One region of the Paenibacillus litoralis genome, then DNA from elsewhere that is predicted to be linked to it. Evidence: riboswitches for the same ligand, from Rfam matches in the RefSeq annotation. Region 1 holds a riboswitch; each other region holds the start of a gene.
What was found. Region 1 has a riboswitch for cyclic di-AMP ahead of ACKGJP_RS01040 (ubiquitin-like domain-containing protein). Riboswitches for the same ligand answer to the same signal wherever they lie in the genome.

Region 1 (4,084 bases):
GCCAAAGTGCACGAATTTGCGGGTCGTTCCCGCCTGCTTTGACCCGTGCGTCAGTGGTTATTTTCCCGCTTTTTCTCTCGTTCGGCATCATGGTTGTTCCCCTTGCACAAGGGCGTAAAATAAATCGTCCAGCGACGCCTGTTCCAGTCCCGCCTTCCGGTTCATGTCCAAGAGTGTTCCGGATGCGACAATATCTCCGTGATGAAGCACGACAAAGCCGTCACAATACGATTCGATCGTCGACAAAATATGAGAGCTGATCAAAAAGCTCGCGCCTTTCCGTTTTTCCTCCACCATCAGCTCCAGCAGCGATCGGATCCCCAGCGGATCCAGCCCGAGGAACGGTTCGTCAATTACGTACAAGGCCGGCTCGACAAGAAACGCGCACATGATCATCGCTTTTTGGCGCATTCCTTTAGACAAAAAACGAGGTAAAGTGTCAGCCTTCGCTTCCATCCGAAATAGCTTCAACAGCTCTTCGCTTCGCCGGTCAAATACGTCGCTCGCGATGCCGTAAGCCATCGCTGTCATCCTCATATGATCGCGGACGGTCAGCTCCTCATACAGCTCTGGACTTTCCGGCACATAAGCGAACGACGAGCGGTACGCCTCCGGATTTTCGTCCAGCGTTCTGCCCGCTATGGTGATGCTGCCTTGCTGAGGCTTTAGCAAACCGAGTATATGCTTGATTGTCGTGCTTTTGCCCGCCCCGTTCAGTCCGATAAGCCCGATCATCTCGCCCTTGCCGACGGTAAACGTAATATTGCGCAGCACCGGCTTGCGTGCGAAATACCCCCCGAACACGTCATTCAGCCGTAAAATGGTTTCCATTTTGCCACCCCGTTTTCTTCCAGTCCGGATGCTCGTACACCCGCCCGATGTGGAAATTACTAGTATGTTTTTGCCCGTATTTATTATACCTCTTTGGTGCTTTTGTCACAATTTGTATCGAATGTATGCGAAATAGTGATTGTCAGTGAGATACAGCGAGTGTGGAGTGTATTATATTCAAAAAACGATAAAAACCAGCGAAATTTAGTTGAAATCTTCTCTTTTAGATAGTCTTTTCCCTCTTTACAGGATGATCCTGAGAGCGTAATATACATTTCATAATAACTTAATAACGATGCCAATTTTCCAATTCGCTGAGTTTCCGTAATGGGGAACGGGGGAACCAAAAGTAACTTTGCCGAAGTTTTTATGACGGCGGGTTATGGTTAAAGGGGTGAATCGCAGATTGCTTTATATCTGTGTAGGGCGACTCTCACGTCCGAATCCGTCAGCTAACCTCGTAAGCGTTGACGAGAGAGGTAACGATTGTCGTGCTGCAGCATAAGTCTATGCTTATAGAGCCACGAGAAGAGTTCCTCTTCTTGCGGCTTTTTTCGTTCCCTAAAAGTCCCATTCGACCAACACGGACAACTCAATAATCCTTATTTTGGAGGTGAAGCGGGAAGAAATCCGTCCGTTTCGATGTAAGGCAAGAACGGAAATTGGCTACGCACGACCCAAAAAAAACCTTAGTCACGTCACGATCATAATCATGCATAACAGTTGACGGCGGGGCTTTGAAGGAGGACCGAATGAAGTGGGCGATACCCAGCTGCTTGAGGACACCCATGTAAGACGATCATCCAGCATGACCTTCGCATTGCGTTGGAAGCATGAAAATGTGCGCACGGTAAGCATAATTGCATTAATCTCGATAGCACTGACTTTCATGTTTTTCATGTTGTTGTACGGTACGGCTACCAAAAGCGTATCTGTGGTGGTTGACGGGAAAGAGACCGTTGTGAAAACAAAGCAATGGACCCTGCAACGCCTACTGGATGAACAAGCCATTTCGATTGGCGAGCACGATCGGGTGTCTGCGACTCTTGATACGCGTATCAAGAGCGGAGATAAATTTACGATTGATTTTACCTCACCAATTGTTGTGACGGCCGATGGAGAGACGAAGACTTTGTACACAACCGGGAAAACGGTTGGAAGTGCATTGCAGGAGTTCAATATATCGCTCGGGGCGGAAGATAAAATATCCCCGGAATTGGATACGGGCGTTGCGGCAAGCATGCCGATCAAAATCGTCCGCGTCAAGAAGGAGATCGAGGAGCACGCGGTTCCGATCGCTTTCGAAACGGAGACGAAGAAGGATGCCAATCTGCTGAAGGGTAAGGAAGAAACCGTTCAGGAGGGCAAGGAAGGCACCAAGCTTGTACAGAAGCAAAAGGTTTACGAGGACGGCTCGCTTGTCGAGGAGAACGTCGTTGCGGAAACCGTGCAGGCGGCAAGCGTAAATAAAGTCGTCGCTATCGGTACGAAGGTTCCGGTCGTTCTGCCTCTTTCGGCATCTTCGCCGACGGTGGACGATGTCACAAAGAACGGCGTACAGTTCGGCTATAAGCAAATCATTAAGAACGTCACGTTAACGGCCTACTCGGCGGATAACGGCAATAAGACGTCCAAAGACCCGTATTACGGTATGACCTATACCGGCACGACAGCTACCGAAGGGCGCACGATTGCGGTCGATAAAAGCATCATCCCGCTCGGATGGTGGGTCTATATCGAAGGACTCGGTTTCCGCCGCGCGGAGGATATCGGTTCCGCCGTCAAAGGGAACAAGATCGACGTCTTCTTCGACAGCGAGGATTACGCGAACAAGTTCGGCATGAAACGGGGCTATACCATTTATGTTATAGGGCCGAAAAAACCTTCCACAGACTAGTTCGGATGGAAAAATCGCAAGCCTGTTTGCTGGCTATCTAATACGTTTATTGAAAGAAGAGGCGTGCATGCGTCTCTTCTTTTTGACGATTCGGGGGCTTTCAGGGCTACGGATTTCTTCGGTTTGCCGGTGAATCGGCGATTACTTATTAAACGCTGCTCGGCTTGTCTTTGTTGCAGGTTGGCCGATATGTCCGGGACATTATTTTACATATAGATGCTTTCGTGGTACGTTGATTGAAAAGCGAAACGCGGCTAGCGTCATACAGGAAAGGACAGGCTTTGTCATGATCAAAGAGGTTATTGTAGTAGAAGGCAAGGACGACACGACGGCCATCCGAAGAGCGGTCGATGCGGAGACGATCGAGACGGGCGGATCGGCCATCAATGAGGATGTGTACCGCCGCATCGAGCTTGCTCAGCAAAAGAGGGGCGTTATCATATTCACCGATCCGGATCATGCGGGGGAACGGCTGAGGCGGCTCATTACGGCACGGGTGCCGGGGTGCAAACATGCGTTCCTGTCCCAGGAGGAAGCAACGAAGAAAGGGGACATCGGCATCGAGAACGCTTCGCCGGATACGATCCGCAAGGCGCTTGCCGCGGTGAAGACGGACTTCACCCGGGAGCAATCCGAGATCGCTTGGGAGGACTTAATGGAAGCCGGGCTCATCGTTCATCCCCAAGCTTCCCAAAACCGGCTCGAAATGGGCAAACTGCTTGGGATCGGGTATGCTAACGGCAAACAGTTCTATAAACGGTGCCAAATGTTCCAAATCACCAAACGGCAGTTCGCCGAAGCGCTGGAACGGTTACGGGGAAGCAACGGCTAGGCAAGGGATAAGGTAGTGCTTTCTAGGTTTAGATATCGAAAAGGGAGCTTCGCGACGGGAGTCGCGATGCGGTTTATGGCACGTTGGGGATAATGAGAATAAACGTTACGGGATTTCGTCATTGGGCAAAAAGTGGGGGGAGAACGCGGAATGGGAGCGTGTTCTCATGGGTATCACCATGTGGGTGATGCGGATGAGGACGAAAGTGATGTTTGCATACAAGTGTCATCGAAGAAGGCCCCGTGGGTGCGAGTGTGAATTTCGGGGTCCAGGGGTGAAGCGACCTGGGGTCCTCTCCTTGGGAAGGGGAGGATTTAGGAGGGGTCGAAGCGCTTTTGAAGGGGTTTGGGGTTGAATCTCTTAGTGTTTAAGGGTTGGTTAAGCATAGAAATGAAAAGCCTCTTGGAGGCCGCAGGGAGGGCACTATGAACGTCGATATCGCGACACCGAGTCGCACGAAGGAAGTTATTCAAAAATACGGGTTTTCCCTCAAGAAGAGCCTCGGGCAAAATTTCTTGATCGAT
Region 2 (4,084 bases), 3.2 Mb from region 1:
TGACGGGGGCGGGAGCTGCTATCGTCGCCCCAAAAGGAGACGGACCGGTTGTCACGCGGGCCACGATCGGGAGGGTAATCGACATGGGGATTAAGGACCCGTTCAACATGGGGGCTGCCATGGCGCCTGCCGCTGTCGATACGATTCAAGCCCATTTCCGCGATTTCGGCACGAAACCGAGCGAATACGATCTGATCGTAACCGGCGATTTGGCCACGGTCGGTTACAACATAGCGAACGAGCTGTTCGACAAGCACGGCTTTCCGATTCATCAAACGACCTACAAGGATTGCGGCTTGATGGTATATGACGTGAACTCGCAGGGCGTCCAGTCGGGAGGCAGCGGCTGCGGATGCTCCGCCGTCGTCACCTACGGGCATCTGCTGAAGAAGCTGGCTTCGGGCGAGCTGAATAAAATATTGGTCGTTGCGACCGGCGCTCTGCTCTCCCCGCTCTCATTCCAGCAGGGAGAAAGCATCCCATGCATCGCGCACGCGGTTGCCATCGAGAATAAGGAGGCGACGGCATGATCATGCAATTTTTTTGGGCGTTCGTGATCGGCGGCGCGATATGCGTATTCGGACAGCTGCTCATGGATATCGGCAAACTGACGCCGGCCCATACGATGAGCACGCTTGTCGTGATCGGGGCTATCGTCGACGGCATCCAGATCGGCGGGAAAAGCTTATACGACCGGTTTATTGAATTCGCCGGAGCGGGCGCGACGGTGCCGATTACGAGCTTCGGCAACTCGCTCGTTCACGGCGCCTTGATGGAGCTGCGGCTCCACGGCTGGATCGGGGTCGTATCCGGCATGTTCGAAGTAACGAGCGCCGGCATTTCCTCGGCGATCATCTTTTCGTTCCTGGCGGCGCTGTTCTTTAGGCCGAAGGGCTGAGGCATACCTGTAAACAATGCTAGAATGAAACGACAAAACGGCATCTTCCGTCACTTGGGACGGAGGATGCCGTTTGACTTTTTAAGCGGCTAAAGCACGTGCTTGGCGCCGACATAGTACTTCTGGCTCCAGCTGCTGTAGAGGCTGGTAACCGTTACGCCGCGCGTTTTGCCGGACGAGGCGTTAATATACTGGCCGTTCCCCATATACAAACCTACATGAAAAACCCTGCCGCGGTCGGCAAAGAAGACGAGGTCGCCCGGCTGAGGATCGGATACGCCGTATCCCGCCGAAGCGTACATATCCGCCGATGTGCGGGGCAAGTCGACGTTGAATTTGTCAAATACGTATTGTACGAAGCCCGAGCAATCGAAGCCGTTCGGCGTCGAGCCGCCCGTGACGTAAGGCGTACCCATGTACTGTTCCGCGACGTCGATCAGATCTGCCGCAGGATCCGGCTTTGGTTTATACCAGGCAGGCGAGTGGAACTTGCCGTCCGCTCCCAAAATGGCGATCCAATTGTCGTTGTCCCATTGCATGATGCTGCCGAACGTATCGGCGATCCACCGTACGGGAACGTATATCGCCCCGTTCACGAATTGCGGTACGTGTTCGAACGTGCGAGGCTTCCCGTCGATCGTCGCGTTCGCATCATTGGTCGTGATAACGGCCGTATGTGCGCCGCCGCCGATCGTAACCTGGATGTCCGCGTTCTTTTGACTCCACTCCAGCTTGTAGCCCATTGCTTCCATGACGGTGCGGAGCGGCACTTGCAGCACGCCGGATTCGTCGATAAAAGGCTGAGACTCGGGAAACGAAACCAAAGCGTCGTTAACCTGTACCTTGGCGCTAGTGTCGACTGCGGCGGCTTGCGCTTGGCCGCCGGCAAATAGGACCGCTGTAAGGATACCGCATGTAAGCGCTACCGTTTTCCAGCCTCCATGTTGACGTACGATCGGCGCTGCGTTTCTGATTTTCTTTTTCCAAAAATTCAAAGCCTTTCCTCCTAGTTGTCTCCGAGGTTAGTTGTCGGGTTCGGGAAGAGGTATTCCCTAGAAGGCGGGTCGGCCGCCACCATTCACCCCTATGAGCATGCCCGAAACAGCCGGCTTCCGCGGTTTGCCGAAAAGCAGCCTTCGTTGATGCGTCCTTGTGGATCGTCCCCCGTACCGACGCTTTTGCTGCGCCGGATTCGACCTTTTTTTGTGTTGAACTTCCTCCGTAAAGGATTTCACGCTTGTAAAGCGTAAGCTTCTTCCTTATGTAAGGATCATGATCAATTGAAAGACTATCACAAATGACTTCAACCGCGCAATATGTTGGAGCCGCACAATTAATGGAAACGGATCGGTGGGATTTCCAAACGCCGAAATTTCAGCGCTGCAATATTCAGAAATGTACGAATTTACAAAATTTTTTATCGAGATTGCACGTATACTTCCAATTTGAAATTTTGTAGAATGAAGAAGAGTCTAGAAAAAGCGAGTGCATTTACTTGTTTTTGGGAATTTTTATTGATCCTTTATAGATTTCCCAGCTGTTTAGAAAACATTTTTTGGTGCTTTCCGTAACCGTTTTCGGACGGGAAGTTTACCGATAGCCCGGTTGGAGGAGGAGCAGAAGATGGACGCCATTTGGAAAGAGCAGACTCAGGTTATTAAACAGCTGAATGCGAACTTGGAAGCTTGTATTTTAGGGAAAAGCAAAGAAATCGAATTGCTGCTCACGGCTTTTCTCGCCGGAGGCCATGTTCTGCTGGAGGATGTTCCCGGCACCGGCAAGACGGTGCTGATTAAAGCGCTTGCGAAATCGATCGACGGCCAATTCCGCCGTATTCAGTGCAACCCGGATTTGCTCCCTACGGATATTACCGGCGTTTCCATTTATCATCCCAAAAATGAAACGTTTATGTTCCGGCCGGGTCCGATCATAACGAATATATTGCTTATCGATGAAATCAATAGAGCGACGACCAAGACGCAATCGGCTCTGCTTGAAGCGATGGAAGAGGGACATGTCACGGTAGACGGCGAATGTTACGTGCTGCCGGCGCCGTTCCTTCTGCTCGCCACGCAGAACCCGATCGACTTCGAAGGCACTTACGTGCTTCCGGAAGCTCAGCTGGACCGGTTTATGATGAAATTCAGCCTCGGCTACCCGGACGAACAAACGGAAAACCGGATGATCATCGAGCAGAGCAAAAGCCACCCGCTCGATTCGCTCACGCCGGTCATGACCGCGCACGAGGTGACGCTTCTGCAGGCAAAAGCGCGCGAGATTCATATGGATGAAGCGGTAGGGCAGTATGCCGTAGCGCTGGCCCGGACGACAAGGGAGCACCCGTCCGTTTTTCTCGGGGCGAGCCCGCGAGCTACGCTTGCGCTTGTGCAGGCTGCGAAGGCGTATGCCATGCTTCAAGAAAGAGAGTATGTCATTCCCGACGATTTGAAAGCTCTTGTGCCTTATGTCTTCGGCCATCGCCTGATATTGAACGCGGAAGCGCGAATGGAAGGAGCGACCGCTGATTCGGTGCTGCAGTCGGTGTTTCAACAGGTGAGAACGCCTGTTCGATTGGAGAAGTGATCCGATGAGCGAATTCACCGGTTGGATGGATCGTAAAGCGAGCGGGCTGTCGCAGCGTTTCTGGGTGCTGGTCGGCTGCTTTGGCGGCAGCTTGCTGTTTCTGCTGTTTCAGGGCGGGAAGCTGGCTTCCATGCTGTTTGCCGTAGTGTGCGTCATCAGTGTGTATTTGGTTCTCGGCCGATGGAGCGGCGTCGCAAAAGCGCAAGGCACGCGGGCGCTCTCAGCCGGCGGCGGCGAGCAGGAGATCGAAGCGGGCAAGTCGCTTACGGTCAAGCTTAACGTACATGTGCCCGGCTTTTGGCCCGTGCCGTACGTGATGATCAAAGACAAGCTGAAGCGCAAAGGCGGGCGCGAGCAGTCGTTCGATACGTCGCTCGTGCTGGATTGGCACCGCAGAGGATGGGTGGAATACGTGACGCCGCCGCTGCGCCGAGGTTTTTACCATTTTGAAGCGACGGAATGCTCGACGGAGGATATTTTCGGCATCTTCGAGCATAAGGGGGAGATGAGTCTCCCGACCAGCTTCAGCGTGCTGCCGCAGCGCGTGCCGATCAAGGAATGGAAGCAGCTGCACCTCATGCTGAGGGGCATGCACCATCATTC
Region 3 (4,084 bases), 480 kb from region 1:
TAGGTTCGTACAGACGCTGTTCGATCTGTGGGGAATCACCTCCCAGCATCGGCTGTACGTGGAGAAAAGCGACTATTGAACGATCCCCGTGACCGCAAGCGCAAAGAATGAATAAAACCTCCAAACCGCCGAGAATGAATGCGGGCTTGGAGGTTTTTTCAGCATGCAGCCGGGTTTATTTACGGTATAGAAAATAGTTGACCTCAAGCGGCACTTCGATCGACACGAACCGCAGCGACGCGCTTCCGCTTGCCTCAAAGCGGAATGAAGATTCCGCATTCGCAGCGGTCAAGACCGCGAAGTCTGCGTATTGCAAAGGCTCGGCCCGCAGCCCCGACTGCTCCTGTACGCCGCCTTCGCCCTCGACGACGAGCAGTGCGACGGCCCGGCCCTTAGGCACCTCGTACCTGTGCATGCTCCCCGGATCCAGCGTCACATCGAGCATGATCGGCGCCGTAATCAGCGAGACCGGGGCGCCTTCGCCGATGATCGTTTTCACCTTAACGCCATCCTCATTACGCGCCGGAAACTGCTCGTGCTCGAATTGACGGTAGGTCGGCTCCAGCTTATTCGCCTCAACGAGATTCGGCTCGAACCAAATCTGGAACAGCTCCGCATCCTTCTCCAGCTTCTCGGCGTGATGCACGCCGCTGCCCGCCTGCATCACTTGCGCGCCTCCGGCGGAAACCTGCTGCGAGTTCCCGAGGGAATCGCTGTGCACCCCCGTACCTTTGAGCACGTACGAAACGATTTCGAACCCCGAATGCGGATGGGGAGGGATTTCGAACGTTTCGTTCGCCTTAGCCCACGCCCAGTAAAACAGCGGTCCTACGCGCTTTACGGCCCCCTCTTCGCGAGGGAACGCGATCGGCTTGCGCTCGCTGATTTCTCCGTTTTGGCCGAACTGCCCTCTCCCCTGCTGCTCCGTTCCGTAAATCGTTACTCCCATTTTAAATTCCTCCTTTGATTAGGTTGTCCAATACGTCCGCTTATCCCGCAGGAAAGCCTCGTTTATGTTGCCAGTCAAAAAATCTCAAAATTAAGATAATGACGTTGCGGCGGGCACCAGTAAGCTACTTGTAAGTCTCCTGTGCCGCTTTGCCCAGCTTCTTGAGCAGCCGCACCGCTTGCTTCTTCTCTTCCGGGTTTAGCCCGCTTACCGCTTGCCGGATCGCCTCCGTATGCGACGGAAACAGCTCTTGTATGAGCTTACGGCCATTGTCCGTCAGCTCCGCATAAATGACGCGACGGTCATTCGGATAAGGAACCCGATTCAACAGCTTCTTTCTCACGAGCTTATCGACCACATACGTGATGTTTCCGCTCGAAATTAATATTTTCTCTCCGATCTGCTGAAGCGGCTGCGGTCCTTTATGATAAACCAGTTCAAGCACGCCGAATTCCGTCGGATTAAGACCGTGCCTGCGAATATGACGGGTTGAATGGGCTTCCGCCCAAATGTGCGCCCGGGACAGCACTATATACAGCTCGAGCGATTCGTCCTTCCCCTCGTCGACATGTGCCATTGCTTCTTCCCTCCGATCGACCAGCGCGATTGAATTATCTTAACATTAAGATAATCGAACGCTGCTATTTTGTCAAACGCTGCCGAGTATTCGGCTTTATCCGGCCGTTCGACAAAATTCTCGGTTATTTTTAAAAAAGATGATGTTTTTTTAAAGAAAACTTAAGAAACCGGCAGGATTTTCATCCCGGATAGCGAATTCATAACGTCGGCAAGAAAAAAAAGGAAAGATGCCGAATTCCCTGATCGGGAAACGGGGGAACCAATACTGGGTGAATTGATCTCGAAAGCAAGGGATCATAGGGTACCTTCAACCGAACCCTCAGCTAACCTCGTAGGCAACGGAAGGAGTTTCGTTTTGAAGAAAGCTGTCGTATTTGTCGTTAGTATCGTCATGTTTCTGAGCTTCATGGCAAGCAGCGTCTCTGCGGAAACCCCGCTGAACGAAGCAGTGGACGAATTGATTGGAACCCCTTACAAATATGCGGGGATGTCGGAAAAGGGCTTTGACTGCTCCGGCTTTACCAGCTATTTGTTCGCCAAGTTCAACATCGATCTGCCTCACAGCTCGAAGTCCCAAAACACGGAGGGCTTCTGGGTCGACAAGAAGGATCTCCGCGCAGGAGATCTGGTGTTCTTTAACACCGACGGCAAAGGGATTTCCCATGTCGGCGTCTACCTCGGGGATGGCATTTTCGCTCATTCCGCAACCGGAGACGGCGTCATCAAAACGAAATTGTCCGATTCGTATTACGCGAAGCGGTACGTTTCGGCCCGCCGCGTGATGTGGGACGATCTTTACAATCAGTTGACCACGGACGCGAAATAAGTAAAAGCAAGCGAAAGTATAAGTATTGCCTTATCCGAGTACATACTTATATGTCGCGAAAAAGACCTTCCGGACTCATGTCCGGGAGGTCTTTTTCCGTCCCCTATTTGGATCTTAGCCAGTTATACCGCTTGAATAACCGGCCAGTGCAGCTCGACGCCCTCGGCGGCGAGCAGCCGCTGGAAGTCGGCAAGCAAAGTCGCATCGTTGCGCACCTGGCGGGGCTCTACTTGATTAAGCATGCAGAACACGGCCAGATAGCCGGCTGCTTCCCCGATGTTCCATTCCACCGGATGAAGCCGGTAGCATCCGTTCGTCAGATGGGTCGTCCCGATATTTTTGCAAGCCGGCAGCAGGTTGTTCATCCGTACCGGGATTAAGCTGCCGAGCGGAATTTGGAACGGGTAGGTCGAGCTGTCGATATACGACTGCATGCCGGTGCTCGGATGCAAGTCCATCCGATAGCAGCCGATGCCGATCGTATCCGCGAACGGCATCGCGCCTTGGTCGCCGCGGCAAGGCGCCGTAATATGCTGCTCCAGCACCGTGAACTCGGCACGGATCCGGCGAGATTCGCGGATGTATGCCGCCTTTGCCAGCCCGTCCTCCGTGCCGACTACGTCTTTGCGCAGCCTTAAGCCCGGGTAACCGAGCTTGCCGTCCGGCCGGGGCGCTTCCGTCTGCATCCAATAGAAGAACGAAAGGCTTAGCTGTCTCGCCCCTTCCAGGTGACGCTGCCGCTCCTCTTCACTGACGTCGATGACCGGGCCGAGCCAGTAATCGTGCATAATCCAGTTAACTAGCGTAATATCGCTGGCATAAGTGCCCGGAGCGAAGTTCGATTTGTCGATAATGCGCCGGTACCGCCACAGATCAGGAACGCCTTGCTGCGGCATAATCGAGTAGAGCGTCGGCTCCAGCGTAATATAGTGCGGAACAAGCATGCCCAACTGCTTGCCCGGCCAAAAATCGGCCTGGTAATCGCGCCAGAACGCATAGTCCCGCGGCTTTTCGATCGTGTGGTCTTCACCTTCGATATAATCCATGGCAAAACAGTGCGTAATCGCCTGCATATCGGTAGGATCGGCATCTCCCGTCAACGCGTGCGGCTCGCCGGTTTCCCGCTGCGATTCGGAACCCGTTACATATTCCGTGCCCGTCATCGGGAGCAAGTCGCCGCATTCGGTCGCGTCCAAAAAATAAGGCGCCGTCAGTACCGTCTCGCCGCCGGTATCGGTATGGCGAACCGTAACGGAACGGACGCGATCGCCGTCGGTCTCCGCAGCAACCGGTACGCAGTTGAGCAGCACGACAAGCTTGCCGCTATGCACATAGGGCGCCAGCATATCCTGCAGTACGGCTAAGGCGGTACGCGGCTCGTGGCATAAGCGGCTGACGTTCCCGTTGCCGGGATTCAGGTTCCGGTTGGCGCGCGCTTCCGGCGTAAGCGGCATTGTGCGCCTGTAGAAATCGCGCACGCCGTCGCGGAATTGCCGGTAAGTACGCGTACAGCCGAATTGCTCGATCCATCTGTGCTCGTCGGGCGGCACCGCTTGACTGGTCAGCTGCCCGCCGATCCAATCGGTTTCTTCGGTCATCACGACCGTCTTGCCCAATCTCGCTGCAGCTAACGCTGCGGCGCAACCGCCCGTTCCCCCTCCGATAATCACCACATCGCTCTTCCGTTCCCGCTTCATCCGTCTCCATCCCTTCAACCTTCATTTGTTCCG

Region 2: it holds a riboswitch for cyclic di-AMP, as region 1 does, so the genes downstream of both, ACKGJP_RS24525 (NlpC/P60 family protein) here and ACKGJP_RS01040 (ubiquitin-like domain-containing protein) in region 1, are expected to answer to the same signal.
Region 3: it holds a riboswitch for cyclic di-AMP, as region 1 does, so the genes downstream of both, ACKGJP_RS35905 (C40 family peptidase) here and ACKGJP_RS01040 (ubiquitin-like domain-containing protein) in region 1, are expected to answer to the same signal.

The regions. Positions count from the first base shown of each region.
Region 1 is NZ_CP176395.1:247,489-251,572, forward strand. It holds gene ACKGJP_RS01030 (ABC transporter permease) at 1-91, opposite strand, end outside; gene ACKGJP_RS01035 (ABC transporter ATP-binding protein) at 88-831, opposite strand; cyclic di-AMP (ydaO/yuaA leader) riboswitch at 1,134-1,313, shown strand; gene ACKGJP_RS01040 (ubiquitin-like domain-containing protein) at 1,640-2,728, shown strand; gene rnmV (ribonuclease M5) at 3,015-3,560, shown strand; gene rsmA (16S rRNA (adenine(1518)-N(6)/adenine(1519)-N(6))-dimethyltransferase RsmA) at 3,986-4,084, shown strand, end outside.
Region 2 is NZ_CP176395.1:5,767,635-5,771,718, reverse strand. It holds gene spoVAD (stage V sporulation protein AD) at 1-530, shown strand, start outside; gene spoVAE (stage V sporulation protein AE) at 533-898, shown strand; gene ACKGJP_RS24525 (NlpC/P60 family protein) at 988-1,893, opposite strand; cyclic di-AMP (ydaO/yuaA leader) riboswitch at 1,895-2,106, opposite strand; gene ACKGJP_RS24520 (AAA family ATPase) at 2,522-3,481, shown strand; gene ACKGJP_RS24515 (DUF58 domain-containing protein) at 3,486-4,084, shown strand, end outside.
Region 3 is NZ_CP176395.1:8,504,435-8,508,518, forward strand. It holds gene ACKGJP_RS35890 (hypothetical protein) at 1-79, shown strand, start outside; gene ACKGJP_RS35895 (pirin family protein) at 176-949, opposite strand; gene ACKGJP_RS35900 (MarR family winged helix-turn-helix transcriptional regulator) at 1,074-1,526, opposite strand; cyclic di-AMP (ydaO/yuaA leader) riboswitch at 1,747-1,881, shown strand; gene ACKGJP_RS35905 (C40 family peptidase) at 1,884-2,354, shown strand; gene ACKGJP_RS35910 (FAD-dependent oxidoreductase) at 2,477-4,051, opposite strand.